One region of the Exiguobacterium artemiae 7-3 genome, then DNA from elsewhere that is predicted to be linked to it. Evidence: a T-box and tRNA genes for the amino acid it is inferred to sense, from the RefSeq annotation. Region 1 holds a T-box; the other holds one or more tRNA genes.
The links. A T-box is a leader RNA that pairs with one kind of tRNA and senses whether it is charged. The one in region 1 lies ahead of tyrS (tyrosine--tRNA ligase), so its partner is inferred to be a tRNA-Tyr.
Positions count from the first base shown of each region.

Region 2: it has a tRNA-Tyr gene. The T-box ahead of tyrS (tyrosine--tRNA ligase) is inferred to sense a tRNA for this amino acid. The anticodon was not compared.

Region 1 is NZ_KK211190.1:818,009-833,378, forward strand. Features, by position in the region: gene acsA (acetate--CoA ligase) at 1-1,648, shown strand, start outside; gene P402_RS16255 (transglycosylase domain-containing protein) at 1,782-4,346, opposite strand; T-box leader at 4,497-4,698, shown strand; gene tyrS (tyrosine--tRNA ligase) at 4,749-5,996, shown strand; gene P402_RS0105125 (biotin transporter BioY) at 6,045-6,572, opposite strand; gene rpsD (30S ribosomal protein S4) at 6,690-7,289, opposite strand; gene P402_RS0105135 (GAF domain-containing protein) at 7,516-8,001, opposite strand; gene ezrA (septation ring formation regulator EzrA) at 8,221-9,927, shown strand; gene P402_RS0105145 (amidohydrolase) at 9,994-11,553, shown strand; gene P402_RS0105150 (NAD kinase) at 11,588-12,403, opposite strand; gene tpx (thiol peroxidase) at 12,568-13,074, shown strand; gene P402_RS0105160 (class I SAM-dependent methyltransferase) at 13,178-14,086, shown strand; gene P402_RS0105165 (acetate kinase) at 14,206-15,370, shown strand, end outside.
Region 2 is NZ_KK211190.1:2,349,353-2,364,722, reverse strand. Features, by position in the region: gene mutY (A/G-specific adenine glycosylase) at 1-377, shown strand, start outside; gene P402_RS0113290 (hypothetical protein) at 377-802, shown strand; gene ntdP (nucleoside tri-diphosphate phosphatase) at 920-1,462, shown strand; gene P402_RS0113280 (ABC transporter ATP-binding protein) at 1,505-3,292, shown strand; gene P402_RS0113275 (glutamate-1-semialdehyde 2,1-aminomutase) at 3,347-4,645, opposite strand; gene perR (peroxide-responsive transcriptional repressor PerR) at 4,820-5,242, shown strand; gene P402_RS0113265 (DUF2614 family zinc ribbon-containing protein) at 5,259-5,621, opposite strand; gene P402_RS0113260 (nucleotidyltransferase-like protein) at 5,756-6,625, shown strand; rRNA gene P402_RS0113255 (16S ribosomal RNA) at 6,968-8,529, shown strand; rRNA gene P402_RS0113250 (23S ribosomal RNA) at 8,697-11,612, shown strand; rRNA gene rrf (5S ribosomal RNA) at 11,708-11,823, shown strand; tRNA gene P402_RS0113240 (tRNA-Asn) at 11,830-11,904, shown strand; tRNA gene P402_RS0113235 (tRNA-Ser) at 11,932-12,022, shown strand; tRNA gene P402_RS0113230 (tRNA-Glu) at 12,044-12,118, shown strand; tRNA gene P402_RS0113225 (tRNA-Met) at 12,129-12,202, shown strand; tRNA gene P402_RS0113220 (tRNA-Asp) at 12,211-12,286, shown strand; tRNA gene P402_RS0113215 (tRNA-Phe) at 12,314-12,389, shown strand; tRNA gene P402_RS0113210 (tRNA-Tyr) at 12,418-12,501, shown strand; tRNA gene P402_RS0113205 (tRNA-Trp) at 12,507-12,577, shown strand; tRNA gene P402_RS0113200 (tRNA-His) at 12,591-12,663, shown strand; tRNA gene P402_RS0113195 (tRNA-Gln) at 12,674-12,745, shown strand; tRNA gene P402_RS0113190 (tRNA-Gly) at 12,753-12,827, shown strand; tRNA gene P402_RS0113185 (tRNA-Cys) at 12,834-12,907, shown strand; tRNA gene P402_RS0113180 (tRNA-Leu) at 12,940-13,020, shown strand; tRNA gene P402_RS0113175 (tRNA-Gly) at 13,025-13,095, shown strand; gene queG (tRNA epoxyqueuosine(34) reductase QueG) at 13,183-14,328, shown strand; gene P402_RS0113165 (methylated-DNA--[protein]-cysteine S-methyltransferase) at 14,318-14,803, shown strand; gene trmL (tRNA (uridine(34)/cytosine(34)/5-carboxymethylaminomethyluridine(34)-2'-O)-methyltransferase TrmL) at 14,805-15,278, shown strand.

The sequences.
Region 1 (15,370 bases):
AGATTCATATGATTGGCAAGAAGCGGAACAATATTTTTCGTGGTCGACGACGGGGAAAGTCAATATGGCCTACGAAGCAATCGATCGTCATGCTGAAGGTGAACGTGCCAATAAGACGGCACTGATTTATTTCGACGGGACAACAGAACAAACATTTACGTATGCCGATATGAAACGAATGACAAATAAAGCGGCCAACGTCCTGAAAGAAGCAGGCGTCGAAGCAGGAGATCGAATTTTCATTTTCATGCCACGTTCTCCGGAATTGTATTTTGCCTTACTCGGTGCTTTGAAGGTTGGTGCAATCGTCGGTCCGCTATTTGAAGCATTCATGGAACAAGCAGTCCGGGATCGCTTACTGGATTCGGAAGCAAAAATGCTGATTACGACAAAAGCTTTATTACCGCGGGTTCCTGTTGATGAACTGACATCACTTGAACAGATTTTGCTAGTCGATGACGCCGTCGAGGAAAAGGATAAAATTAAAGATTTCCGACTGGCTTTTAGTCAAGCGTCTGAATCGTTTGAGCCGGTTTGGCTTGACCGGGAAGACGGTTTGATTCTTCATTATACATCGGGTTCGACCGGGAAACCGAAAGGCGTTTTGCATGTCCAGAATGCAATGATTCAACATATGATGACAGGGCGATGGGTACTCGATTTACAAGAAGAAGATGTTTATTGGTGTACTGCTGATCCAGGGTGGGTCACGGGGACGAGCTACGGTATCTTTGCACCTTTCTTGAACGGTGCGACAAATGTCGTTGTGGGCGGTCGTTTTAATCCGGACTTCTGGTACAGTATCATCGAAAAATATAAAGTAACAGTGTGGTACAGTGCACCAACTGCTTTTCGGATGTTGATGGGTGCTGGTGCGGAAGTCGCGAATACACATGATTTGTCCAGTTTACGGCATGTCCTTTCGGTCGGGGAACCACTGAATCCGGAAGTCATCCGGTGGGGGAAAGAAGCTTTCGATCAACGTATTCATGATACGTGGTGGATGACTGAGACCGGTGCAATGATGATCTGTAACTACAAATCAATGGACATCAAACCAGGATCGATGGGGAAACCGATTCCGGGAACGAAAGCGGCGATTGTAGATGATCAAGGAAACGAGTTACCTCCTTTCCGGATGGGGAATTTAGCGTTAAAAACACCATGGCCATCGATGATGCGGCAAATTTGGAACAATCCACAAAAATACGAGTCGTATTTCTTCAAAGGATGGTATGTATCCGGCGATTCAGCTTATATGGATGATGAAGGATACTTTTGGTTCCAGGGTCGTGTCGATGATGTCATCATGACTGCCGGAGAACGTGTTGGACCGTTCGAAGTAGAAAGCCGCTTGGTTGAACATCCGGCTGTTGCAGAAGCGGGTGTCATCGGGAAACCGGATCCGGTTCGTGGTGAAATCATTAAAGCCTTCATCTCATTAAGAGATGGTTATGAGCCGACAGAAGAACTCAAACAAGAAATCCAAAAATTCGTCAAAGAGGGGCTGGCAGCTCATGCGGCTCCGCGTGAAATCGACTTCCGCGACAAACTGCCGAAAACACGCAGTGGTAAAATCATGCGTCGTGTCTTAAAGGCTTGGGAATTGAATCTCGAAGCTGGAGATCTTTCGACGATGGAAGACTAAGTTTATCTTACAAAAACAGACCACTTATTTCCGGAAACATCGGAAGTAGGTGATCTGTTTTTGGTTTTGAACGGAACGCTAAAAAAACACCGACTCTTTCTGTAGAGTCGATGTTTTAGTGACGGAATTTAGATTAATCAGCGTTCTTTTTAGCGTCTGCTTTACGCTTGGCATCTGCATCGGCTTTGACTTTTGCCTCGTCCGCTTTACGCTTGGCATCTGCATCGGCTTTAGCTTTTGCCTCGTCCGCTTTGCGTTTGGCATCCGCATCGGCTTTAGCTTTTGCCTCGTCCGCTTTGCGTTTGGTATCCGCATCGGCTTTGGCTTTCGCCTCGTCCGCTTTGCGTTTGGCATCCGCATCGGCTTTGGCTTTCGTATCGTCTGCTTTTTGTTTGGCATCCGCATCGGCTTTCGCTTCTGCTTCTTTTTTCTTTCGATCTTGTTCGGCTTGCTTTTTCTTTTCCGCTTCCGCTTTTTTCTTCGCTTCCGCTTCTTTTTTCTTTTGATCTTCCTCTTTGAAACGACCGGTATTTTTGAAGTCGTCTGCACTGACAGAGGCTGGCTGATTGAATCGGGCACCTGACTTGAAGTAACTGCTGTTTGCGTTATATGTCAGATTCGCCATTTGAGCCCAAAGATTTTGTGTCCGTTGATAGTACGTCGTCGCACCCATCAAGGAGTTGTTTTGGTCATGTCCGGTCCAGACGGCAAGCGTGACACCAGGTGTTGAACCGACAAGATATGAGTCTTTGATTTCATTCGTCGTCCCGGTTTTACCTGCCCAATCACCAGGTGCCTTGAGTAATGAATTGGCATATTGCGCCGTTCCTTTATCAAAGACACCTCGCATCATATCGAGCGTCAAATAAGCGGTACGATCTTGATAGATACGCTTTTTCTTTGATTTTGCTTTATAGATGTTTTTGCCGTCTTTCGTAATCTTCGAAATGACATACGGTTTGACGTATTCACCATAGTTGGCAAGCGTTGCATAAGCACCGGCGAGTTCGACCGGTGTGATTTCCATCGTTCCTAAAGCGGCAGATGGAGCGTAGCGGATATTATCGGGAATTTCAATTCCCATATCGACTAATTTTTGAATTGAATTCGACATGTTCATCTTCTCGTACGTCTTAACGGCAGGAACGTTGAGAGACAGCTCCAATGCTTCACGGACAGTGACGTTTCCGCGGTAACGTCCGCCTTCATTGTTGATCGGATTATCACCGGGTTGACGCGGAACTGTTTGATAGTAATATTCTTCGTCATTAATAGTCGATGCCGGTGTAATTAATCCATTTTCAATACCGTTTGAATAAACAAGAATTGGTTTAGCGGTCGAACCGATTTGACGTTTTGCCTGGAAGGCGCGGTTGAAATCATCCGCTGTTCCATCCGTATAACGCCCGCCAACAAATCCTAAAATCCGACCTGTTTCATTTTGAACCATGACAGCAGCGGTTTCTTCTGGATCTTTTTTCGTGACTGTCTTTTTCGTTTTTGGATTGACGACTTGCTTATACTGCGGTGCACTCGGGAAGTTAGCCGCATTTTTAGCCGGTGTCTGCATTGCTTCGTGAATCTTTTTGTCCAGCGTCAAATAGATTTTATATCCACCTTGTCGCATCGCGATCAATGCTTGGTCGCGGTAGTTGGCTTTGACTTCGGCAAGTTCAGAAGGTTTGACTTCATCCTCTTTGATCCCGTCCTGTTTCATGAAATAGCTCGTCATGATTTTAAGTGCTTCTTTTTCAGCTAAATCATAGACGTACGGATACGTATCACGGGAACGTTTCGATGTTTTGGTAAAATCTTTTGTAATATCGTATTTTACAGCTTTTTCATATTGTGCTTTTGTAATACTTTTCGCGACATACATTCGCTTTAAGACCGTTTTCATACGATTGGTACTCGGTGTCAAATCCTTTTTGACTATTCCACCTTGAAGGTAAGGTGTGTAATAGTAAGGGTTTTTTGGAATACCGGCGAGGAAAGCAGCTTGTGGTAACGTCAGTTTTTTGGCAGGTTTGTTAAAGACACCACGTGACGCAGCTTCGATTCCGGCGATATTTCGTCCGAGTGAATTTCGTCCGAACGACACGACGTTCAGATAAGCTTGAAGAATTTCGTCTTTTGTCATCGCATTTTCAAGACGCAGAGCCAGAATGATTTCTTTAGCCTTCCGTTCAAACGAGACTTCATTCGTCAGAATCTGATTTTTAATCAGCTGTTGTGTTAAGGTACTTCCGCCTGTACGTGACGAAGAATTCGTCAGTTCTTGAAGAACGGCGCGTAGCGTTGCTTTTGGAACAATACCATCATGTTCATAAAAATCAACGTCCTCTGTCGATAACACGGCATCGAGTAAATAAGGGGAAATTTCTTTAATATTAACGGGTTGACGTTCTTCGTCCGTCGCAATATTAGTCAGCTTCTCGCCACTCCCCCAATAAATTTCACTCGTAATGGCATAACTGTTTACTTGCTGCTTCATTTCTGCCAGTTTCGGTGCTTTTGTATCTTTGACGAGCGAAGCAAAATAGCCGCCTGCTGCCCCGACAGAAAAACTACCGACCAACAAGACCCCTATAATGAGGAATAAAATGATATTCCAAGATACGTCGTATGTGATATTTGACCAGTGCCGAACGGCTTTCGTCCGGGGGTGATTCCAAAACTTGAACCAGTTCTCGCGCATAAATGATCTCCTTTACATCTTAAACTTGGGTGTAAATTAACATTAAATCACAGATAGACGTATTATACCATAATTGAAGTATTAGAAAATGGCTTGACAGTCGATTCTGCTTCAACGTATCATGGAAACATCTTCATCAAATGTATAGTAGAATCAGCTGTGATTGGAAAAAAGTAATGAACCGCTCCCTGTATCAGAGATCTAGTGGTGCTGCGAACTAGGACATAGCGCTTCATGAATTACGCTTCCAGGAGCTTCTTGAGAAATCAAGCGGATTGCCCCGTTATCAGCAATCTAAGTGGCATGAAATTCATGCAATTAGGGTGGTACCACGGAATATTCCGTCCCTTCGTTCAGACGAGGGGACGGTTTTTTTTTAGACTATTTTTAGGGGGAAGACAGATGACGTTACTTGAAGATTTAGAGTTTCGCGGATTGATCAGCCAAATGACGGACGAAGAAGGAATTAAGGAATTACTTGCTAGCCCGACGACGCTTTACACAGGTTTTGACCCAACGGCAGATTCACTCCACATCGGACATTTATTGCCGATTCTTGTGTTAAAACGATTCCAACAAGCAGGGCATCATGCGATTGGTTTAGTCGGAGGAGCAACTGGGATGATTGGTGACCCGAGTGGCCGCTCGACAGAACGCTCTTTGAACACATCGGATATCGTCGAAGAATTCGCGAACCGGATTAAAGGGCAATTGTCACGCTTTTTACCGCTTGATGGTGAAAATCCGGTCACGATTGCGAACAATCTCGACTGGACAAAGGATTTGACGATCATTGATTTCTTGCGCGACATCGGAAAACATTTCCCGATCAGCTACATGTTGGCGAAAGATTCAGTGGACTCACGCCTCCAAAACGGGATTTCGTTCACAGAGTTTTCTTACATGTTGCTTCAATCGTTTGATTTCTTGAAGCTGTACGAAAATGAAGGGTGCCGTCTGCAGGTCGGCGGAAGTGACCAGTGGGGGAACATCACGGCGGGAATGGAATTAATCCGCCGCGTCGGTCACGATCAAAAAGCTTTCGGGATTACAGTGCCGCTCGTCACGAAATCCGATGGTCAAAAATTCGGGAAAACGGCCGGTGGAGCAGTTTGGCTCGATGCTGATAAAACGACGCCGTACGAGTTTTACCAGTTCTGGTTTAACGTCGACGATCTTGATGTCATCAAGTTCTTGAAATACTTTACGTTCCTGACACCTGACGAAATCAACGCTCTTCAACGGGAAGTCGAGACGGCACCTGAAAAACGAGTCGCGCAACGCCGGTTGGCAGAAGAGATGACAGTTCTAGTTCATGGCGCAGAGGCACTCGAACAATCAGAGCGAATTACAAAGGCACTTTTCAGCGGTGAAATCAAATCGTTGAAAGCGGAAGATATTGCCGATGCTTTTAAAGGAATGCCACGCTTTACATTGGGAGAGGCAACGAATTTGGTCGATATCCTTGTCGAAGCCAAAATCAGCCCGTCAAAACGTCAAGCCCGTGAAGATGTGACGAACGGTGCGATTTACATCAATGGAGAACGGGAACAGGAATTAACGAAAGAGATTACACGCCAGGATGCGATTGGTGATTTCACAATCATCCGTCGTGGGAAAAAGAAATACTTTGTGCTCGAGCACGCTTGAAGTGAATAAAAAAACAACGCTGACGATTTCGTCAGCGTTGTTTTTGGTTTAAGCGACACGGAACAAGCGAAGGGGAAGCAGACGAACGGCAATCGTTGTTGCGAGCAACGCTTTTAGGACATCTCCGAGAATAAACGGAATATTGATCGTCAGGGCATCGAGGAATGATAGATGCAAGACGGCCATTAAACCGAATGTGCCGAGCAGATAGACGAGCCCGAGCCCAAATACGAGCATCCCGATGAACAGCGGAACGAAACGACGGGTCTTTTCAGCGACGAGACCGATGAAGAAACCAGCAATCGGGAAGGCAATCAGATAACCGGCGGTCGGACCAACAAACGGAGCCAATCCTCCTTTTCCACCAAGTAAAGGAAGTCCGGCAGCGGCAAGCAGTAAGAAAATCAGGACAGCCAGTCCACCGCGTTTGGCACCGAGAATGGCACTAACCGTCATGATGGCGAGCATTTGAAGTGTGATCGGAACAGGTCCGACGAGTTGAAGTTGCGGCAACAGACTGACCGCAGAAATGATGGCAGCACCTAAAGCGATAAATGTAAGATCTTTTGTTTTCATGTTATGACACGTCCTCTTCGTTATGTGTTAACCAATATAAAATAAAGGTTAACACAAAACATGAAAAAGGGAAACATAAAAAAAGCACCCACCGGAGTGGATGCTTGAAACAACTGATTAACGTGAGTAGTACTCAACAACGAGTTGTTCTTGGATTTGATCGTTCAATTCAGAACGCTCTGGAAGACGGACGAACGTTCCTTCGAGCTTCTCAGCATCAAAAGTAACGAAGTCTTTAGTTGCTGGAGCAACTTCGAGTGCTTCTTTGATAACGACAAAGTTCTTCGATTTTTCGCGAACTGAGATCGTTTGACCTGGTTTCACGCGGAACGACGGGATGTCGACGCGAGCACCTTCAACTTGGATGTGACCGTGGTTGACGAGCTGACGAGCAGCACGACGTGTACGAGCCATACCCATACGGTAAACGACGTTGTCAAGACGTGCTTCAAGTAAGAACATGAAGTTCTCGCCGTGGATACCAGGCATTTTGCCAGCATCGTTGAAGATACGGTTGAATTGGCGTTCGTTTACTCCGTACATGTGACGAAGCGTTTGCTTCGCTTGAAGTTGAAGACCGTACTCAGACATTTTGCGACGGCTGTTACCGTGTTGTCCTGGAGCGTACGGACGTTTTGCGATTTCTTTTCCAGTTTCAGTAAGTGAGATACCGAGACGACGTGAAAGTTTCCAAGCTGGACCTGTATAGCGAGCCATAATAAGACTCCTCCTTAGTGTTCGTTATTATTTGCATAAAAATAATAACGCCATCAAACCCACGTTACGCCCATTTCATGATGTGGCACCCTCGCTTGATAGCAAAGTTACACGATGCCCCTCCGGCAAAAGCCGAGTCATGAAATGTGATACGTAAGCGATTTGACCGCTATCGTTATCATTTCTGCACTTTTACAAGTATACGTCTGCTGATTCCTGCTGTCAATCAAATATGGCGAAGAAGAATTTCGGTGAACGCTTCGAGACCGGCTTGGTCTGTCTCGTCGAACCGATTGAGTTCCGGACTGTCGATGTCGAGGACACCAATCGTTTTTCCGTTTTTGATCAACGGCACGACGATTTCCGAATTAGTTGCCGCGTCACAGGCGATATGCCCCGGGAATGCATGAACATCCATTACGAGCTGTGTTGTTTGATCCTGAGCTGCTGTTCCGCAAACTCCTCGTCCGAGCGGAATCCGGACACACGCCGGCAACCCTTGAAATGGACCGAGGACTAATTCGTTTTGTTCCGGATCCATTAAATAGAACCCGACCCAGTTCGTCCGGTCGAGAAATTGACCGAGTAATGCACTTGCATTCGAAAGGTTGGCAATCTGATTGGTTTCCCCAGTCAGTAACGCATCAAGCTGTTTATTCAGCATCTCGTATTGTTTTGTCCGGTCACCATCATAAGTCGTTGTCTCAAACATGTAGAATTCCTCCTGAAAAATCATATTTTAATCATCTTATCGGGTTTTCACACGACTGACAAACAATTGATTTCAAGAAACCCGGTTAAAAATTCGGAAGAAATTAGTAAAAGCCCGAGTAAATCTATGCAAATCGGTTGCGCTATACTATTATAAGGATAAGATTAAAGCGAATTTCTCAAAATATAAAGTCGCTTGATAGGGTGGAGGTCGTAGCAAATGTGGGCATGGGTGATTGGTGTCATCGTCATCGTATTACTCGTCATGCTGTTTAGCATGATCAGTCGGAAAAAATATTATACGAAAATCGATGAACTTGATCTTCGGAAACAAGGAATCATCAGCGCGTCGATTCCGAAGGAGTTGCAAGAACTGAAGGAACTCCCAATGGCGGGTGAGACGGAGACGAAATTCACTTCCTGGCATCAGGCATGGGAGGAATTAGTGACAGTCCACGTCGCACAAATCGATGAGACATTATATCGAGCGGAAGAAGGGCTGGATCGTTACCGGTTTGTTGCGGTTAAAAATGATCTGGAAGTAACAGAACAATTAATTGCCGAACTCGAAGGATTAATTGATGAGATGCTGGTAGACATGTCGACGTTCAAGACAAATCAATCGGTCTTGGCGGAGCTTAAGGCACAAGGCGAAACAAACTCCAGTCAAATTCGTAAATCGTTATTGTTGCAGGCGACGTCATTCGGACCTGCGTTACCTAAATTGGAAGAACAGGCGGAACAGATTGACCAGTTGCGGATTGAGATGGTTGCCTTTGAAGAAGCGGGTGAAGTGACGAAAGCCTATGAGACAAGTTTGTTACTTGAAACAAAAGTAGAAGAAACACGTCAACTCGTCGAAGTGATTCCACAGCAGTGGAAGACGCTCGCTCATGAACTCAGACAGCGGATTGACCAGCTCGGAGCTGGTTATAAAGAGATGACACTGGATGGGTATCCGCTTGAACCACTCGGCATGCAATCCGACATTAAGCGATTTGAAGAACAACGCTTGAGTCTCGTCAAGAAGCTCGAATTCCTTGAAATTACCGGACTTGAAGAGCAGGTGCAACAGCTCGCTTCAGACATCGACCAAATGTACGATACGTTCCGCCGTGAAGTCGATGCCCGGCACCATGTGAAAAAAGAAAATCAATCGTTGAAGCAAAAAGCATTACGGATGCGCGAAAAGGTCCATCAATTGGCACAGGAGTTCAGTATGCTGCGGGAAAATTATGAGATTTCAGCAGATTTGGGTGAACATTACGAATCGATTCAACGCGATGAAGAAATGTTGTTTGGAGCCGCGAAGGATTTGGATGAATCCATCGCGAGCCGGATCATTCCCTTCAGTATGCTCGAAGATCAAATGCGGGATGCTGTTCGCCTGGAAGAACAGTTGATGATTCAATATGAAAGATTCGCCGTTGAGTTGCAGGCGTTACGGAAGGAAGAAACAGAAGTCCGTCAACGTGTTACCGAATGGCGACAACTGTTATCGACCATCCGCTTGCGCTTAAAACGACTTGGTCTTCCTAAAATTCCGGCAGACGTCGAAGAAGCCTTACAGGCATCAAGTCGTTCATTACAGATGCTTGAGACGCGGTTGGAAGAGTTACCGTTTAACGTTCATTACATCGTTTCCCAGAGTGAAGATGTCAACGGGACGTTTAAAACATTGCAAGAACGGATAGATAAAGTAGTATTCGAAGTCACTTATGCAGAACGACTCGTTCAATACGCAAATCGATTCCGCCGACAGGATAATGAGATACATATGTCGTTGACGATTGCTGAGACGAAGTTCCTGGCCGGAGACTATGAACGGACGATCACGTTAGGTGAACAAGTGCTGGAACAGTTTGAGCCTGACTCGATTGAACGTATTCGAAAAGCATGTGGTCAACCGGAAACGATGCATGCATAATCATCACTGACAATTCAGGGTGGCCGTCCAGGTCACCCTGTTTTTGTAAAAAAGGGAGCGATTGAGATGGGGAAACTGTACGTAAACGGAATCATTCGAACAATGACGCACGAAACAGATATTCATTCGGCGATGTTCATTGAAGGAGAACGGATCATTGCAATGGGCGAAGAGGGTAAGTTACGCCGGCGGTTTGGAAGACGGATTCAGTCAATCGTTGATTTAAACGGGAAAGCCGTTTATCCGGCTTTCACCGACGCTCATATTCATTTGATCGGATACGGCGAAGCCATCGGGCGGGTTGATGCGTCGCGTTATACGACGTTAGCGGAATTGGGAAAAGCGTTTACTGAGGCAGAAGCCATCAATGGGCTACATGTGGCGGAAGGATACGATGAAACGAAGCTTGACCGGGCACCGACGAAAGCGTGGTTAAATCAGCTTTTCCCGACAGAACCGGCTTTATTGAAGCGGACGGATCGGCATACCGTACTCGTTAATGATGTTTTGTTCAAACAATTGGGGTACAAAGCGTCAACCGTCGTCGAAGGCGGGAAAATCGGATTGCTCGAATCGGGAGAAGCGGACGGATTCCTTTATGATGCGGCGATTGAACCGTTGTATGCGTTACAGTCGGGATCAGTCGAGCGGAATAAATCCTCATTGCGGTCAGCCATTAAAGATTTGCACCGTCATGGGATCGTTGCCGCCCATACGGAAGATTTGGCCTATCACGGCGATTTAGCCGAAGTCTTGCAAGCGTACAGTGAAGTGACGGAAGAAACGGGATTCCATGCCCATCTGCTTGTTCATCATTTAGTTATCGATCAGCTTATTCAGATGAATCCTGTCCTGCCGTCGACGCTGTCGACCGGGGCGATGAAACTGTTCGTTGACGGAGCTCTCGGTGGACGGACAGCATTGCTCGGCAGAGGATATTCAGATGACGCGACGACACGCGGCATCGAAGTCCATTCGCCGGAACAACTCGAGCAACTCGTCAAACGGGCCCGGAGTTACGGCTTTACGGTGGCAGCACATGTCATCGGTGATTTGGCGATCGAACGTTTCGTAGCCGTCCTTGAAAAATATCCGGCTCCGAAAGGGACACGGGACCGAATCATCCACGCAACCGTCGTACGTCCGGAACTATTGGCACGAATTCGTAAATTGCCGGTCTTGATCGATGTACAACCGGTCTTCTTGCTTGATGATGCCGATTTTGCGCAAGACCGTCTTGGTTTGAACCGGCTGGATTGGGCGTATCGACTAAAATCACTTGCTGATACAGGGGCGCTTCTCTGTGGTGGGTCCGATGCCCCGATTTCAAGTCCGGATGTCCGGCGGGCGTTGTATGCTGCGACAACTGGAACGGCGGGTACTATCAATAAGGCGAATGAAGTGTTGTCGATGTATGAAGCCTTGCTGTTGTTCACGAAAAATCCGCATATCGCGACGGATACACATGGACGAAAAGGCATGTTGCTTCCGGGATACGATGCGGACTTCGTGATCTTTGAACAGGATTTTTATACGTTACGTGGGGAAGCTGTCTTAACCAACCGGCTGCTTGAAACCGTTCAAGCAGGGAAAACCGTTTTTGAAGCAACACCAGTCATGAAGTAAAACAAAAAAACTGCCGATTGGCAGTTTTTTTGTTTTATAAGAAAGAACGTTGGATTTTATGCCAAAATGTATTATTCGTTAATTTAACTGTCTTGAGTTCTTTTTCCGATAATTGAATATCGACGGAATCTGTCCGTTTTAAACTGAGGGCTTCATTATCCATTCCGATGATCGGATAGTCGTTGCCATCTTCAATGATGCGTAAAGACAACTTACGGCCGCGATTCAAGAGGAATGCCGATCCGAGTGTCCGGTAACGGTTGTTGTTGACGGAGGCAATCTCACTGACTTGAAGACAATGGATCAATGGATCGACGATTGCACCTGACAATGATTTATTGTAGGCAGTGGAGCCGGTCGGTGTCGAGATGACCATACCGTCCCCGCGGAATGTCTCAAACAGGAACCCATCGATGTAAACTTCAATTGCCAGCGACTTGATGATGCTCGACTTAACGGAACATTCGTTCAGACACAGCATGCCTGGTCCACCGTTAATCGAAGCTTCGAGAAGCGGATAGCGACGGACTTCAATTTCGCCTTCAGAAGCACGGCTTCCGGTTTCCTTGAAGATGGCTTCAACCGAAGAGAGATCATTGATATCGAAGTCACAATAAAATGAGTTCGGTCCTTCGGCAAACCCGACATAAATGGCATCTTCCCGGAATCCCGTAAAGCGGGCTGCTTGAAGGAAGGCGCCATCTCCGCCAATGGAGACAATGATGTTAGCCTGTTTGTGATCCTGGACGACATTCAATCCATACCGATTTCCTACTTCAATCAGTTTACGTACCTGCGTCTCGTGTCTTTGTTTGTTACGGTAATACAGGTAGACATTGTTTCGAGCCATGGTCAATTCCCCCTTGAAAGCGTTTCATGAACTCTTTTATTATACCCGTCTTTGACAAAAACCGGTACTGCTAGCTCAAAGTGCGGGCAGAAATCTTGTGTTATCGCGGTAGCATTTTTATAGTAGAATGGAAAACGACATATGAATCTATTGGGAAATGGGGAATTTACATGGCAACATTTAAAGGGAACGCAATCACGTTAATCGGAACACCTGTTGAAATCGGACAAGAGGCACCGGATTTTGAAGTATTAGCAAACGATCTTTCACCGGTGACACGCGATACGTATGAAGGGGTCCGGATCATCAGCGTCGTCCCGTCAATCGATACAGGTGTCTGTGATGCCCAAACACGTAAATTCAACGAAGAGGCAGCGGCGATTGAAGATGTGACGGTCTTGACGATTTCAAACGACTTACCGTTTGCACAACGTCGCTGGTGTGCGGCGAGTGGACTTGACAACGTCGTGACGCTGTCAGATCACCGTGATCTTTCATTCGGAACACAGTACGGAGTCGCAATCGAAGAACTTCGTTTACTGGCTCGTTCAGTATTCGTCATCGATGCAGCGAATAAAGTCGTCTACGCGGAATATTTAGAAGAGTCAACGAACGAAGTTGACTTTGATTCAGCGCTTGCTGCTGCTAAAGGAGCAAAAGCGACGAAGTAAGAATAGTTTACAAACGGTGTAAAACCGCTACAATGAAGGTAATGAGAAAAAACGGCTCCCAAGAAGTGCGGGGGCCGTTTCGTTTTGAAAGGATGGAAGACACATGGAATCGTTAGAAAAATTATATAAAGAATTGACACATCAAACACGTAAATTAGAACACGATTTAGACATGCCGTACCTGGAAGGTCTGACGGAAGTCATCGATCGTTTGAATGAACGGCATACGGAAAACGTAGAACCGGAAACCGTCCGGAAAGCCGTTTCACTCGCAATCCTTGAAGGAATGAAACAAGCACAGCCAAATCACTTGCCGACACCGGACAGCGTTGCATTGTTTGCGGGTTATTTAATCGGGAAATTAATCAAGAAGGAGGATGTCCGTCTGCTGGATCTTGGCAGTGGAACAGGTGGTATGTTACATGCTGTCCTCAGTCAACTTCCAAAAGATACAGTTGCCGAAGCAGTTGAGGTCGATGAAACGTTAATTCGACTATCGGCGTCCGTTTCGGAATTAATGGATTATCCGATCAACTACACGCATCAGGATGCCTTGCGTCCTCTCTTGCTGGATCCGGTCGATTTAGCGATGGCGGACTTGCCGATTGGCTATTATCCGGACGAAGAAGTCTCGAAAACCTACGTTTTAAAACGGGATGAAGGGATGAGTTACAGCCACTTCTTGTTGATTGAACAAGCGATGAACTATGTTAAACCGGGTGGGTTTGGTGTGTTCGTCATTCCAAACGGATTATTTCAACATGATACAGAAGGCAAACTTAAACAATATTTCGAAACGAAAGCCCATGTCGTCGGAATCCTCCAGTTACCGTTGACGATGTTTAAGCAGGAACAAGCAGCTAAAAGTTATTTGATTGTCCGGAACCACCTGGCGGGTATGACGATGCCAAAACAAGCATTGCTAGCCGAGTTGCCATCGTTTACCGATGCCCGTGCCTTCGGCGGAATGGTGAAACAGATTGATGAATGGATTAACACAGAATTAAAATGAAATACGCAAAGTGATTGAAATCTATCGTTAATTTGACTATTCTAGTGTAGAACAGAAAAAGAGCAAGACTCATACAGATGTGAATGTCGATCGATTTGAATGGAAAAGGGGAAAAAATCATGGCAAAGATTATGGCAGTAAACGCCGGTAGTTCGTCACTGAAGTTCCAATTACTTGAGATGCCGAATGAAACGATGATTGCAGTTGGTTTAGTAGAACGCGTCGGAAAAGACGATGCGATCTTTACGATTAAATATGGCGAAGGACAGAAGTTCACAGATGTTCTTCCACTTGCGACACATAAAGAAGCAGTTGAATTATCACTTGAGAAACTCATGGAATTCGGCATCATCTCATCATATGACGAGATCAAAGGTGTCGGACATCGTGTGTTACACGGTAAAGAAAAATATGCGGACTCGGTTGTCATTACAGAAGAAGTCATGCAAGACATCGAATCATACACGGAGCTCGGTCCGTTACACATTCCGCCAAACTTGATCGGAATTCGTGCGTTCCAGGCGATTTTACCAGAAGTCCCGCAAGTCGCTGTTTTTGATACGGCTTTCCACCAAACGATGCCGGAAGAAAACTTCCTTTACAGTCTTCCGTACGAATACTACACAGAGTACGGAATTCGGAAATACGGTTTCCACGGGACAAGCCATAAATATGTAACAGAACGTGCTTCTGAATTGTTAGGTCGTCCGTTACAAGACTTACGTCTGATTTCATGTCACCTCGGCAGTGGAGCGTCAATCGCAGCTGTTGCAGGTGGAGAATCACTTGATACGACGATGGGCTTCACGCCACTCGAAGGAATTACAATGGGTACACGGTCTGGTTCGCTTGATCCGGCTTTGATTCCCTTCTTAATGGAGAAGACAGGAAAAACAGCAGAAGATGTCCTGAATGTCATGAATAAAGAATCAGGAATCTACGGTCTCTCTGGTCTTTCAAGTGATTTACGTGATGTTGAATCTGCAGCGACAGAAGGAAACCACCGTTCAGAGATGGCACTCCGAATTTTCGCTAACCGGATTCATGGCTACATTGGTCAGTATGCAGCGGAGATGAACGGTGTTGATGCCATCATCTTCACAGCAGGTGTCGGTGAAAACTCGGATTCGATTCGTGAGCGTGTCTTACGCGGTCTTGAGTTCATGGGCGTTTATTGGGATCCTTCACTCAATAACGGCGCACGCGGAGAAGAATTGTTCATCAACTATCCGCATTCACCGGTCAAAGTCATCATCATTCCGACGAATGAAGAATTGATGATTG
Region 2 (15,370 bases), 1.5 Mb from region 1:
ATGATATCTGCTTTGCTTACGACCGGTCCGTTCAAGCAGAACTTCCCGTCAAAACTAAAAAAGGTAAAACTCAGACGATTCAGTATGACGCCCTTGTCTATGAAGAAAATGGACAAGTCGCAGTCATGCAACGCCCGGATACAGGACTCTTAGCCGGTATGTGGCAATATCCTTTGGTCGAATCGACGGAAGAACAGCTGGGAATCCGTGTCGGCAGTATCAAACATATCTTTTCACACCGGATTTGGGACATTACGGTGTATCGTGTTGCGACACAACCGGAAGGAACTGTTCTGATGGATGAACAGACATATGAAAAACAGCCGATTTCCGTTGCCCAGATGAAAATTGATCGTTTATTAAAGGAGGAACTTTAATGGATCATTTTTATACAGAAACGAAAGTGCCAGCGACGAAGGAACAAGCTTGGTCCTTTTTAAGTGATGCAAAAGCCTTGACCGGAATGACGACGTTCCCGAAAGTACAGACGACGGGAGATACACGGACATATGCCGGCAATACGATTCAGCTGAAGGTCGGTCTTCCGCCGATTTTTGTGAAGTGGGATTCAATCATTCCGATGGTCGGGAGCGATTTGTTTGTGGATGTCGGGATCAAAGTTCCGTTTCCCTTTACGGCCTGGTGTCATGTTCACCGTGTGGAAGAACGGTCGGACGGCATCTACATGATTGATGACTTGGTTTATAAGTCGTATTTACCAAAATGGGTGGTGGATGGATTTATTCTGAAACCGATGTTTCAGCAACGGAAACAGGCGATTTTACATCATTTTTCAAGTTAAATACCAGTCATTTTCCTGAAAAAGTAGCCTTTCGTTTTTCATGTGTTCTGAAAATGGGTATAATAAGCACGAGAGTATAGAAAAAACTGAATAAAAAGCTTCAGAAAGGAGTAGCACATGAGTCGATTCCCAAAAGAAAGTAGCAAGATTGAGATTCAAAGTTTCAAACATAACGGCAGCTTACACAGAGTTTGGGAAGAAACGCTCGTGCTTAAATCGACGGAAGAAGAATTGATTGGATTCAATGACCGGATCATGGTCAGTGAATCGGATGGTCGTCAGTGGCGGACACGAGAACCCGCGATTTGTTATTTTTCGACAGAACTCTGGTTTAATGTAATCTGTATGATCCGTGAAGACGGTATCTACTATTACTGTAACTTAGGGTCACCTTCGACGTTTGATGAAAAGGATCGAGCAGTCAAGTACATTGATTATGATTTAGATATCAAAGTCTATCCGGACATGTCTTACATGATTTTGGATGAGGACGAGTACGAGAAACATCGCCGGGAGATGAACTATCCGAAAGCGATTGATCGTATTCTGAAGGACAACGTTCAGATTTTGATTCAATGGATCCGCAGTCGCAAGGGTCCATTCAATCCAGCTTTCGTGGAAACGTGGTATCGTGAATACGAAACAAGATATCGGAGATGATGGTTCGCCATCGTCTTTTTTTAGTGGAAAGAAGGGAAACACATGGGTAAAACGAAACAAAAGCAGTTAAAAAAGAAGGGCTCCATCCGGCGGTACATGGAATTCGTCAAACCGTATAAAAAACAAATTCTCTTAACGGTGTTCGTCGGAATCATCAAGTTTTCGATTCCGTTAGGATTGCCGCTTCTTTACAAATACATTATCGACAATTTACTCGATAATCAGACAGTTCCGCTGGCGGAGCGCAGCAAGGAGTTGGCGTATCTGATCGGAGCCGGATTCTTCGTCTTTCTCGTCGTCAAACCACCGCTTGAGTATATCCGGCAATACCTTGCCCAGTGGTCCGCTTCGAAAATTTTATTTGATGTCCGGAATCGACTGTTTGATCATGTTCAGAAATTATCACTTCGGTTTTATTCGAATTCTAAAACAGGTGAGGTCATCTCACGGATCATTAATGATGTCGAACAAACAAAAGACTTTGTCGTGACCGGTTTAATGAACTTGTGGCTCGATATGATTACGATTTTGATTGCGATTGCCATCATGTGGACGATTGATCCAAAGCTGACACTCGTCGCCATCATTCCGTTGCCGTTTTATGCGCTTGCCGTGAAATTTTTCTATGGTCGGCTTCGCAGTCTGACACGTGACCGGTCCGCGGCACTGGCTGAACTGCAAGGTCACTTGACGGAACGGGTCAACGGAATGGCAGTCATCCGCAGCTTTGCGCTTGAGCCCCATGAAAATCAGGCGTTTAAGAAACAAAACGATGGTTTCTTGACGGCAGCATTACGCCAAACGAACTGGAATGCCCGGACGTACGTCGTCGTTTCGACGATTACCGATTTTGCACCGATTTTGATTTTCGGAGCAGCGGCCTTCCTTGTCTTGAACGGTCAAGAATCACTTGGGACGATGGTGGCCTTCATCGCTTACATCGATCGTCTGTACGCACCGCTCGGTCGTCTCGTGAACTCTTCGACGACACTGACTCAGTCGATTGCCTCGATGGACCGGATGTTTGAATTCCTGGATGAGCCGTATGACATTACGGAAAAAGCCAATGCGAAAAATCCGGTTACTGTCAAAGGGAACGTCCAGTTTGAAAATATCAGCTTCTCCTACGAAGAAGGCGGTGAACGGGCGATTGACCGGTTGACGCTTGATGTTCAGGCCGGAGAACGGATTGCCTTCGTTGGGATGTCGGGCGGCGGGAAATCAACGCTGGTCAGTCTGATTCCTCGTTTTTACGACGTGTCATCAGGGCGAATCACGCTTGACGGCGTCGACATTCGTGATTTGAAGTTACGTGGTCTTCGCGATCAAATCGGTATGGTCATGCAAGAATCGATTCTGTTCAGTGAATCGGTCGAAATGAACATTAAGATGGGAAATCCCGAGGCGACTGATGAAGAGGTGGTCGCGGCAGCGAAAGCGGCCAATGCCCATGAGTTCATCGAACGTTTGGCGGACGGCTATAAAACACCGGTCGGCGAACGGGGTGTCAAATTATCTGGCGGACAAAAACAACGTCTGGCAATTGCCCGGGTATTCCTCAAAAATCCACCGATTTTGATTTTGGATGAAGCGACGAGTGCACTTGATTTGGAAAGTGAATCGATGATTCAAGATTCGCTTGCCCGTCTCGCGAAAGGACGGACGACGTTTACTGTCGCCCACCGTCTCTCGACCATCACCGATGCTGATAAAATCGTCGTCATTGAAAACGGTCAGATCACGGAAATGGGACGTCATGAAGAATTGATGCGAAAACGTGGCGCCTATTTTGAACTGTATGCGATTCAAAACCTAGAGCTCGTTGAATGATAAAAGGCTGTTCCGAAAAAACGGAACAGCCTTTTATATAGAGAAAGTAATTGTTTACAGTTGGGCGAAAGCACGGTTGACAGCAACAATCGTTTCGTCAATGTCTGTTTCTGTGTGGGCCGTCGTCAAGAACCAAGCTTCATATTTAGAAGGAGCGAGGTTGATGCCTTGCTCGAGCATTAATTTGAAGAAACGACCGAACATTTCACTGTCTGCACGTTCGGCACCTAAATAGTCGATGACTGTTTCGTCCGTGAAGTAGACCGTCAATGCACCTTTAAGACGGTTGATGGTAATCGTGACGTCATGAGTGTCAGCGGCTTTCAGGATCCCTTGTTCGAGTTTTGCACCGAGACGGTCGAATTCTTCGTACACACCAGGCTGTTCCAACAACTCGAGGCAGGCGATTCCAGCTGCCATCGAAGCTGGATTTCCGGCCATCGTACCTGCTTGATAAGCAGGACCAAGTGGTGCAACATGTTCCATGATTTCTTGGCGACCGCCATATGCACCAATCGGCAGACCTCCACCAATGATTTTCCCAAGCGCTGTCATGTCCGGGCGGATGTTCAGAAGTTCTTGTGCACTACCGTACATGAAACGGAAAGCAGTGATGACCTCATCGTAGATGACGAGCGCACCATGTTCGTGGGTGATTTCATTAATCGCTTCGAGGAAACCGGGTTGCGGTTCGACGATTCCGAAGTTCCCGACAATCGGTTCGACGAGAACACAGGCAACTTGATCGCCCCATTCTGCCATGATTTGACGGTAAGACTCGATATCGTTGAACGGTGTCGTAATGACTTCTTTGGCTGTCGCTTTTGTGACACCAGCCGAATCAGGTGAACCGAGTGTTGCAGGACCGCTACCGGCTGCAATCAGCATTAGGTCTGAGTGACCATGGTAGCAACCGCTGAATTTAACGACAAGTTCACGTCCTGTATAGGCACGGGCAACGCGGATCGTCGTCATGACGGCCTCCGTTCCGGAGTTTGTGAAACGAACCTTTTCTAAAGAAGGAATCGCTTGTTGGAGTTTGTGGGCAAAATCGATTTCCAGACGATGGGGTGTCCCGTACAATAAGCCGTTTTTTGAAGCGTTCGTGATCGCCTCCGTAATATGTGGATGACCGTGACCGGTGATGATCGGACCGTAAGCTGCTAAGTAATCGATGTAACGATTGCCGTCGACATCATAGAAGTAAGCTCCTTCTCCACGCTCCATATAAACGGGAGCACCGCCTCCGACTGCTTTATAAGAGCGGGATGGGCTGTTCACACCTCCGACGATGCATTGTTGTGCTACTTCATATAATGCTTCGGAAGTTGGGCGATTTGCATGAGTTGACATGATGATTCCTCCAATCATTGATACGTGAAAAATATCACGATATGATTGTATCATGTCCGTCAAACGTGGAGCAGAGCCGTTGACGGACAGAGAGAATGTAGGTAGACTAATTATAAAGATTACAATCTAATAATCAATGAAAGATAGAAATGAGGGGATGACGTGGCGAACGAAATGCTAGATGATGCAGTACGCTCTTTACGTGAATCAGGCGTTCGGATGACACCACAACGTCATGCGATTTTGGAATATTTAACGACGGGACATACCCATCCGACGGCAGATGAAATTTATCGTGCGCTCGAACATCGTTTTCCAAATATGAGTGTGGCGACAGTTTATAATAATCTACGGGTTTTCCGAGAAAAAGGAATCGTAGAAGAGATGAATTATGGGGATGCTTCAAGTCGTTTTGATTTCGTTACGACGCGTCATTACCATATGATTTGCGAAGGATGCGGGAAAATCGTTGACTTCAATTATCCTGTCTTAGATGACGTCGAGACAGTTGCGGCGCATTTAACAGGATTTAAAGTAGACCGTCATCGTCTTGAGGTTTATGGGACTTGTCCCGAATGTCAATCAAACGTGCATTAAAAAAACGAGCTTCCTTTTAGCGGGGAGCTCGTTTACTGTGTTTATTGTATTTTTCATCAAATTCTTTTCCTTCAAGGTTACGATCCATCGTCAAAGGCTCGTCACAGTGCATACATAAATCAACTCGCCCGAGGACTTTCGTTTCTTTGCCGCAGTTTGGGCAGGTGACGACGGCCGCTTTCGTCGAAGTGAGTCCGATCAAGAAATAAAGCGCCGTACTGGCGAGGACCATGACAAACCCGACGAGCATGAGGATGACCATGATGATTTCGAATTGTTTTAACAAAAGACCGCCGTACATGACAAGCATTCCACCAAACACAAGGAACATTGCTAAGTTACGGGCACGGTTTATTTTATTCTTACGTTGTTTTTTCACATGAATTCCCCCTGTAGTCAGTCTAGCATATTGTTGGATCGAGTCAGAAGCAGGAACGATTGATTTTTTGTCGAAAATGGTAACGGACGAATGATCAGAGTAACGAGTATGGAGTAGAGAAGGGTGAGAAGGAAATGGAACAAGCAACACGAACGATCTATTCAGAATATGCAGCTTATCCGGAGACGCAAGGAATCATCTCCGTTGAGAAAAGGCAACCGAGAGACTCTTTGACCGATCAATTTGATGTTTTACTTTTAGTGATTACCCGAGACTCTTCTATCGAATGGACAGTGAAACACTATCGTTTGGATACATTGCGGGTTTCATTACATCTTGTGCATGAACAAGTTCTTTCCCGCTGGTTGATTTTAAATGCGAATCGCCGTGCTGTCCATTGGGTGTCGGAAGGGACCATCATTTTTGAGCGAAATGACTATTTAACGGATTTGAAAAAACAACTGCTCAATTTCCCGGAAACGGAACGATGTTTACAAATGTCGCTGTCATTCGCAAAATTATTGCGTCGTTTTCAGGACGGAAGGAATCTGTTCAGTCGCGGAAATTATTATGATGCCTATACGCACGTTCATCATGCGCTACATCATTTGGCCCGGTTGTCCGTATTGGAAAAGGGAGCGCATCCGGAAGTTGTCGTTTGGGAACAGGCACGACTGGACGATCCGGATGTCTATAAATTATATGAACAACTCTTGTTAAGTGAAGAAACATTAGAACAACGGATTCATTTAGCGCTGATCGGACTAGAACATTTATTGCAATCGAAAGTGTTGTCCGGTGGCAGATACTTATTCGAAGTCATGCGAGAACACGATTATCCTTGGACGATGCAAGAGTTGATGGAAGAAAGCCGTTTGGCAGAATTGAAGGTTGATTTAGGCAGTTTGATTGATTTCTTCATTCGGAAAGGGTTGGTCCGGATTTCGTACCAACACACAAAAGGACTTGGTGTTGAACTCGTGACATATGAACCGGTCGTTTGATAGACCGGTTTTTTTTTGTTTTAAAAATAAAAATAGAACTAGCATATATAGAAGGAAAAAATAATAACAAGAAAAATGATGAAAAAGCATTGACGTTATTATCTCGAGATAGTATATTAATACATGTCGACAGGCACACGCCATTGACGCGATGAAAAAAACAAGAAAAAAACGGTTGACGCATAAGTTATTCCGTGATATCTTATTAAAGTCGCTGAAAACGACACGACGAACTTTGAAAACTGAACGATGAGGCAAAAAACGTATCTTCGGATACAAACAATGAATGAAGCGCAAGCTTCGTCAACGTGACTTCGGTCACACAACGAGCAAGTCAAACACTTTATGGAGAGTTTGATCCTGGCTCAGGACGAACGCTGGCGGCGTGCCTAATACATGCAAGTCGAGCGCAGGAAGCTCACGGAACTCTTCGGAGGGAAGTGAAGGGAATGAGCGGCGGACGGGTGAGTAACACGTAAGGAACCTGCCCCAAGGATTGGGATAACTCCGAGAAATCGGAGCTAATACCGAATAGTTCTTCAGACCGCATGGTCTGATGATGAAAGGCGCTCCGGCGTCACCTTGGGATGGCCTTGCGGTGCATTAGCTAGTTGGTGGGGTAATGGCCTACCAAGGCGACGATGCATAGCCGACCTGAGAGGGTGATCGGCCACACTGGGACTGAGACACGGCCCAGACTCCTACGGGAGGCAGCAGTAGGGAATCTTCCACAATGGACGAAAGTCTGATGGAGCAACGCCGCGTGAGTGATGAAGGTTTTCGGATCGTAAAACTCTGTTGTAAGGGAAGAACAAGTACGAGAGGTAATGCTCGTACCTTGACGGTACCTTGCGAGAAAGCCACGGCTAACTACGTGCCAGCAGCCGCGGTAATACGTAGGTGGCAAGCGTTGTCCGGAATTATTGGGCGTAAAGCGCGCGCAGGCGGCCTTTTAAGTCTGATGTGAAAGCCCCCGGCTCAACCGGGGAGGGTCATTGGAAACTGGAAGGCTTGAGTACAGAAGAGAAGAGTGGAATTCCATGTGTAGCGGTGAAATGCGTAGAGATGTGGAGGAACACCAGTGGCGAAGGCGACTCTTTGGTCTGTAACTGACGCTGAGGCGCGAAAGCGTGGGGAGCAAACAGGATTAGATACCCTGGTAGTCCACGCCGTAAACGATGAGTGCTAGGTGTTGGGGGGTTTCCGCCCCTCAGTGCTGAAGCTAACGCATTAAGCACTCCGCCTGGGGAGTACGGCCGCAAGGCTGAAACTCAAAGGAATTGACGGGGACCCGCACAAGCGGTGGAGCATGTGGTTTAATTCGAAGCAACGCGAAGAACCTTACCAACTCTTGACATCCCCTTGACCGCTTGAGAGATCAAGTTTTCCCTTCGGGGGCAAGGGTGACAGGTGGTGCATGGTTGTCGTCAGCTCGTGTCGTGAGATGTTGGGTTAAGTCCCGCAACGAGCGCAACCCCTATCCTTAGTTGCCAGCATTTAGTTGGGCACTCTAGGGAGACTGCCGGTGACAAACCGGAGGAAGGTGGGGATGACGTCAAATCATCATGCCCCTTATGAGTTGGGCTACACACGTGCTACAATGGACGGTACAAAGGGCAGCGAGACCGCGAGGTGGAGCCAATCCCAGAAAGCCGTTCCCAGTTCGGATTGCAGGCTGCAACTCGCCTGCATGAAGTCGGAATCGCTAGTAATCGCAGGTCAGCATACTGCGGTGAATACGTTCCCGGGTCTTGTACACACCGCCCGTCACACCACGAGAGTTTGCAACACCCGAAGCCGGTGAGGTAACCGCAAGGAGCCAGCCGTCGAAGGTGGGGTAGATGATTGGGGTGAAGTCGTAACAAGGTAGCCGTATCGGAAGGTGCGGCTGGATCACCTCCTTTCTAAGGAAAACGTCCCTTACGGGACATGCCCATCGTTCAGTTTTGAGAGCTCGTCTCTCTAGTCTCGATAGAGACACTCGCACCTTGAAAACTGAAGACATCAACAAGACATCAAACTTTTTATAACCATGTCATTAGACGTGTGTTCTTAGAATACCAAAATGCTAGATCAAGGTATGAAGGGCGTACGGTGGATGCCTTGGCACTAGGAGCCGATGAAGGACGCGACGAACAGCGATATGCTTCGGGGAGCAGTAAGTATGCTTTGATCCGAGGATTTCCGAATGGGGGAACCCACCATCCGTAATGGGATGGGACATGTTACATGAATACATAGTGTAGCGTGAGGCAGACCCGGGGAACTGAAACATCTAAGTACCCGGAGGAAGAGAAAGCAAATGCGATTCCCTGAGTAGCGGCGAGCGAAACGGGAACAGCCCAAACCGGAGAGCATGCTCTCCGGGGTTGTAGGACACTCTATACGGAGTCAAAAAGGAAGACAGTAGGTGAACGACCTGGAAAGGTCGGCCGAAGAAGGTGACAGCCCTGTAGCTGAAACTGTTTTCCCTCCAGAGTGGATCCTGAGTACGGCGGGACACGTGAAACCCCGTCGGAATCCGGGAGGACCATCTCCCAAGGCTAAATACTCCCTAGTGACCGATAGTGAACCAGTACCGTGAGGGAAAGGTGAAAAGCACCCCGGAAGGGGAGTGAAATAGATCCTGAAACCGTATGCCTACAAGTAGTCAGAGCCCGTTAATGGGTGATGGCGTGCCTTTTGTAGAATGAACCGGCGAGTTACGATAGCGCGCGAGGTTAAGCTGATGAGGCGGAGCCGTAGCGAAAGCGAGTCTGAATAGGGCGCCATAGTGCGTTGTCGTAGACCCGAAACCAGGTGATCTACCCATGTCCAGGATGAAGGTCAGGTAACACTGACTGGAGGTCCGAACCCACGCACGTTGAAAAGTGCGGGGATGAGGTGTGGGTAGCGGTGAAATGCCAATCGAACCTGGAGATAGCTGGTTCTCCCCGAAATAGCTTTAGGGCTAGCCTCGAGGTTGAGAGTTCCGGAGGTAGAGCACTGATTGGACTAGGGGCCCCCACAGGGTTACCGAATTCAGTTAAACTCCGAATGCCGGCAACTTATACTCGGGAGTCAGACTGCGAGTGATAAGATCCGTAGTCAAGAGGGAAACAGCCCAGACCGCCAGCTAAGGTCCCAAAGTGTATGTTAAGTGGAAAAGGATGTGGCGCTGCCTAGACAGCTAGGATGTTGGCTTAGAAGCAGCCACCATTCAAAGAGTGCGTAATAGCTCACTAGTCGAGTGGCGCCGCGCCGAAAATGTAACGGGGCTAAACATACCACCGAAGCTGCGGATTCCGTAAGGAATGGTAGGGGAGCGTTCCAAACCGCTGTGAAGCTGTACCGTAAGGAGCAGTGGAGCGTTTGGAAGTGAGAATGCCGGTGTGAGTAGCGAAAAGAGGGGTGAGAATCCCCTCCGTCGAAAGCCCAAGGTTTCCTGAGGAAGGCTCGTCCGCTCAGGGTTAGTCTGGACCTAAGCCGAGGCCGAAAGGCGTAGGCGATGGATAACAGGTTGATATTCCTGTACCACCGATCCACCGTTTGAACAATGGGGGGACGCAGGAGGATAGTGACGCATGCGGATGGAAGTGCATGTGTAAGTTTCGAGACCGTCTGATTGGCAAATCCGTCAGGCATCAAAGTCGAGGAACGATGCGGAGTCCCGTAGGGACGAAGGTCACGATTTCACACTGCCAAGAAAAGCCTCTAGTGAGGTGGAAGGTGCCAGTACCGTAAACCGACACAGGTAGGCGGGATGAGAATTCTAAGACGCGCGGGATAACTCTCGTTAAGGAACTCGGCAAAATGGTCCCGTAACTTCGGGAGAAGGGACGCTCTACATTAAGTAGAGCCGCAGTGAATAGGCCCAAACGACTGTTTAGCAAAAACACAGGTCTCTGCTAAATCGCAAGATGACGTATAGGGGCTGACGCCTGCCCGGTGCTGGAAGGTTAAGGGGATGGGTTAGCGCAAGCGAAGCTTTGAACCGAAGCCCCAGTAAACGGCGGCCGTAACTATAACGGTCCTAAGGTAGCGAAATTCCTTGTCGGGTAAGTTCCGACCCGCACGAAAGGCGTAACGATTTGGGCACTGTCTCAACGAGAGACCCGGTGAAATCATAGTACCTGTGAAGATGCAGGTTACCCGCGACAGGACGGAAAGACCCCATGGAGCTTTACTACAGCCTGATATTGAGGCTTTGTGCATGATGTACAGGATAGGCGGGAGACGTCGAGACCGGAGCGCCAGCTTCGGAGGAGTCACCCTTGGGATACCGCCCTTCATGCATAGAGTCTCTAACTCGCAGCCGTCATCCGGCTGGAGGACCGTGTCAGGCGGGTAGTTTGACTGGGGCGGTCGCCTCCTAAACAGTAACGGAGGCGCCCAAAGGTTCCCTCAGAATGGTTGGAAATCATTCGTAGAGCGCAAAGGCAGAAGGGAGCTTGACTGCGAGACCTACAAGTCGAGCAGGGACGAAAGTCGGGCTTAGTGATCCGGTGGTTCCGCATGGAAGGGCCATCGCTCAACGGATAAAAGCTACCCTGGGGATAACAGGCTGATCTCCCCCAAGAGTCCACATCGACGGGGAGGTTTGGCACCTCGATGTCGGCTCATCGCATCCTGGGGCTGGAGTAGGTCCCAAGGGTTGGGCTGTTCGCCCATTAAAGCGGTACGCGAGCTGGGTTCAGAACGTCGTGAGACAGTTCGGTCCCTATCCGTCGTGGGCGCAGGAAATTTGAGGAGAGCTGTCCTTAGTACGAGAGGACCGGGATGGACGCACCGCTGGTGTACCAGTTGTTCCGCCAGGAGCATCGCTGGGTAGCTACGTGCGGACGGGATAAATGCTGAAAGCATCTAAGCATGAAGCCCCCTCCAAGATGAGATTTCCCTTTGAGTAATCAAGAAAGACCCCTCAGAGACGATGAGGTAGATAGGTCACGGGTGGAAGCATGGCGACATGCGGAGCTGAGTGATACTAATCGGTCGAGGCCTTGTTCTAGCAGATGATCTTGTTGATGACTTCAGTTTTGAGGGCGCGAGCCTTTCAAAAAAAGTGCTTGACGTTATGGAAACATAATGTTAAGATAATAGATGTCTGGTGGCGATAGCCAAGTGGTCACACCCGTTCCCATGCCGAACACGGAAGTTAAGCACTTGAACGCCGAAAGTAGTTGGGGGCTTCCCCCTGTGAGGATAGGACGCTGCCAGGCGATCGTTCCGCAATAGCTCAGTGGTAGAGCAACCGGCTGTTAACCGGTAGGTCGTAGGTTCAAATCCTACTTGCGGAGCCATTATATTACTTCTTCACCACATGCAATGGAGAGCTGTCCGAGTGGCCGAAGGAGCACGATTGGAAATCGTGTAGGCGTCACAAGCGTCTCAAGGGTTCGAATCCCTTGCTCTCCGCCATAACATTTTCAATTTCAAGATGGCCCGTTGGTCAAGCGGTTAAGACACCGCCCTTTCACGGCGGTATCACGGGTTCGATTCCCGTACGGGTCACCATTTTTATTAGCGCGGGGTGGAGCAGTCTGGTAGCTCGTTGGGCTCATAACCCAAAGGTCGTCGGTTCAAATCCGGCCCCCGCAATTACATACGGTCCTGTGGTGTAGCGGTTAACATGCCTGCCTGTCACGCAGGAGATCGCGGGTTCGAATCCCGTCAGGACCGCCATTTTTATTTACCGAAAAATTTTAGTATGGCTTTGTAGCTCAGTCGGTAGAGCAGAGGACTGAAAATCCTCGTGTCGGCGGTTCGATTCCGTCCAAAGCCACCATATGATTTTTAGATGATTTTCCCATTGTGGGGGGGTAGCGAAGTGGCTAAACGCGGCGGACTGTAAATCCGCTCCCTCGGGTTCGGCGGTTCGAATCCGCCCCCCCCCACCACTTTTAGGGGCATAGTTTAGCGGTAGAACTACGGTCTCCAAAACCGTCAGCGCGGGTTCGATTCCTGCTGCCCCTGTTCTATTATTATGGCGGTTGTGGCGAAGTGGTTAACGCACCGGATTGTGATTCCGGCATTCGTGGGTTCAATTCCCATCAGTCGCCCTTTTATTATTGGGCTGTGGCCAAGTGGTAAGGCACTGGATTTTGATTCCAGCATGCGAAGGTTCGATCCCTTCCAGCCCAGCTTTTGTGCGGAAGTAGTTCAGTGGTAGAATACGACCTTGCCAAGGTCGGGGTCGCGGGTTCGAATCCCGTCTTCCGCTCCAATGAGTGGCGCCATAGCCAAGTGGTAAGGCAGAGGACTGCAACTCCTCTATCGTCAGTTCGATTCTGACTGGCGCCTCCAATTCCTAATTTAATGTTTATGCAAGAGATTGTGCCGGTGTGGCGGAACTGGTAGACGCGCACGACTCAAAATCGTGTTCCTTTGGAGTGTCGGTTCGATTCCGACCACCGGTATCTTGCGGGTGTAGTTTAGTGGTAAAACCTCAGCCTTCCAAGCTGATGATGAGGGTTCGATTCCCTTCACCCGCTTACCTAAAAAGAGCAACGTGTCGTTTTTAATTGACACTTTGCTCTTTTTGTTTAGCATGGAGATAAACAAGCGAAAGGAGAGATACGATGCAGTGGGAATTGTTGAAAAAAGAATTGCAGATGTATGCCAAAGAGATTGGTATTGATGAATTCCGTATTACGACAGCTGATCCTTTTTTAGTGATGAAACAGCGTCTCATTCAACAACAAGAAAAAGGGTATGCTTCTGGATTTGAAGAGCCTGATCTTGAACGGCGGACGACACCAACGCTGTTGCTGGATGATGCCGTCTCCATTATCGCAATCGCCGTCGCTTATCCAAGTAAGCTCAAAGATGCTCCGCGTGGAAAAGAAGGAGAACGGCGCGGGATTTTTGGACGTTCTTCTTGGGGACTGGACTACCATCAGGCTCTGAAGCAGCGATTGACATTGCTGGAAGAAAAAATTCAAGAGCTGAACCCGGGAGCCCGATCGCGTTCGATGGTCGATACGGGAGAACTGGTCGATCGTGCGGTCGCCGAACGAGCCGGTATTGGATTCAGCGGAAAAAACTGTTCCATCATCAGTGAAGAGCACGGTTCTTATCTATATCTCGGTGAACTGATCACGGATTGTTATCTTCCGCCGGACGAACCTGTAGAAGAACTGTGTGGTTCGTGCAATAAATGTCTCGATGCTTGTCCGACGGATGCACTGATTGAACCTGGTGTCATCGATGCAAAACGGTGTATCTCCTTCATCACACAAACGAAGACACTGATTCCTGAACACTTCCGATATGCTTTAGGAAATCGGTTATACGGTTGCGATACCTGTCAGCAAGTCTGTCCATACAACCGGAAAAAACATGCGACACAACACAGCGAACTGCAACCTGATCCGGAACAGGTCAAACCGTTACTGATTCCGTTGCTCTCCCTTAGTAATCGTGAATTTAAAACACGGTTTGGTTCATTATCGGGTGCATGGCGCGGAAAAAAACCAATTCAACGTAATGCCGTCTGTGCGCTCGTTCATTATCAAGACCGGACGGCACTCGAGGCTTTACGAGTAATGGCTGAAACCGATCAGCGAGAAGATATGCGAGCCCTTGCCATCTGGGCAATCGGTCGGATTGCCGGTCAAGAAGCGGAAGTCTATATCCAAGGGCGGCTGTTGACTGATTTAGCGGAAGATGTTCAAGTGGAAGGGAATCGTTTGCTTGAGGAATGGGGGAGCGGGCATGCCGTATAAAAAACTGACATATACGTTTGGCGAGCTGGTCATCGGGTGGGAAGAAGAGGAAGTCGTCTATCTCGATTTTGGACATGACATGAATCGTCTGAAGCAACATCTTGATGAAGCTGCTTATTATGAGGCACCGTTGCCCGGTTTTCTAGCCGACGCGCTTAACGCATATGAACAAGGACAGCCGGAAGCATTGAATACCATTCCTTGCCGGCTGGAGGTTACTGCTTTCCAGCAACGTGTCTTGGAAGCGTTAAAATTGATACCGTTCGGACAGACAGCGAGTTATGGACAACTTGCACGAATGATTGGTTCCGACAAGGCGGCACGTGCAGTCGGTGGCGCCTTGAATCGGAATCCCATCGCTTTGATTTATCCATGTCACCGGATTATTGGGACAACCGGTAAAATGACGGGTTTTGCCAGCGGCATTGCCCATAAAGAAGCGCTGCTTGCGCATGAGTTAGGAGAGAAGAATTAATATGGCTATTCACGTCGTCATGTATCAACCAGAAATTCCACAAAATACAGGTAACATTTCACGGACATGCGCAGCGACGCATTCAGTCTTACATTTAATTCGGCCACTTGGATTTTCAACGGATGATAAACAGTTGAAACGGGCAGGTCTTGATTACTGGGAGTTCGTTGATGTAAGATATCATGATTCGTTGGAAGAGTTATGGGATAAACATCCGGATGGGACGTTCTACTATATCACGAAGTATGGCGAAAAATATCCAAGCCAAGTGGATTTGTCAAACGTTGAAGAAGACTACTTTTTCGTTTTCGGACGCGAAACGAAAGGATTGCCGTTAAACGTCATCGATGAGAATCTGGATCGTTGTATCCGCCTTCCGCAATCGAATCTTGTTCGTTCGCTCAATGTCTCGAACACAGCGGCAATCATCGTTTATGAAGCACTGCGGCAACAAGGATATGCGAATCTTCTGTAAAACAACAAATCCCCCTGACCCGAATATACGGGCAGGGGGATTTGTTTTATTCGTTACCTTCAGGTTTTTTGTTGTAGCCTGCAGTGAAAATC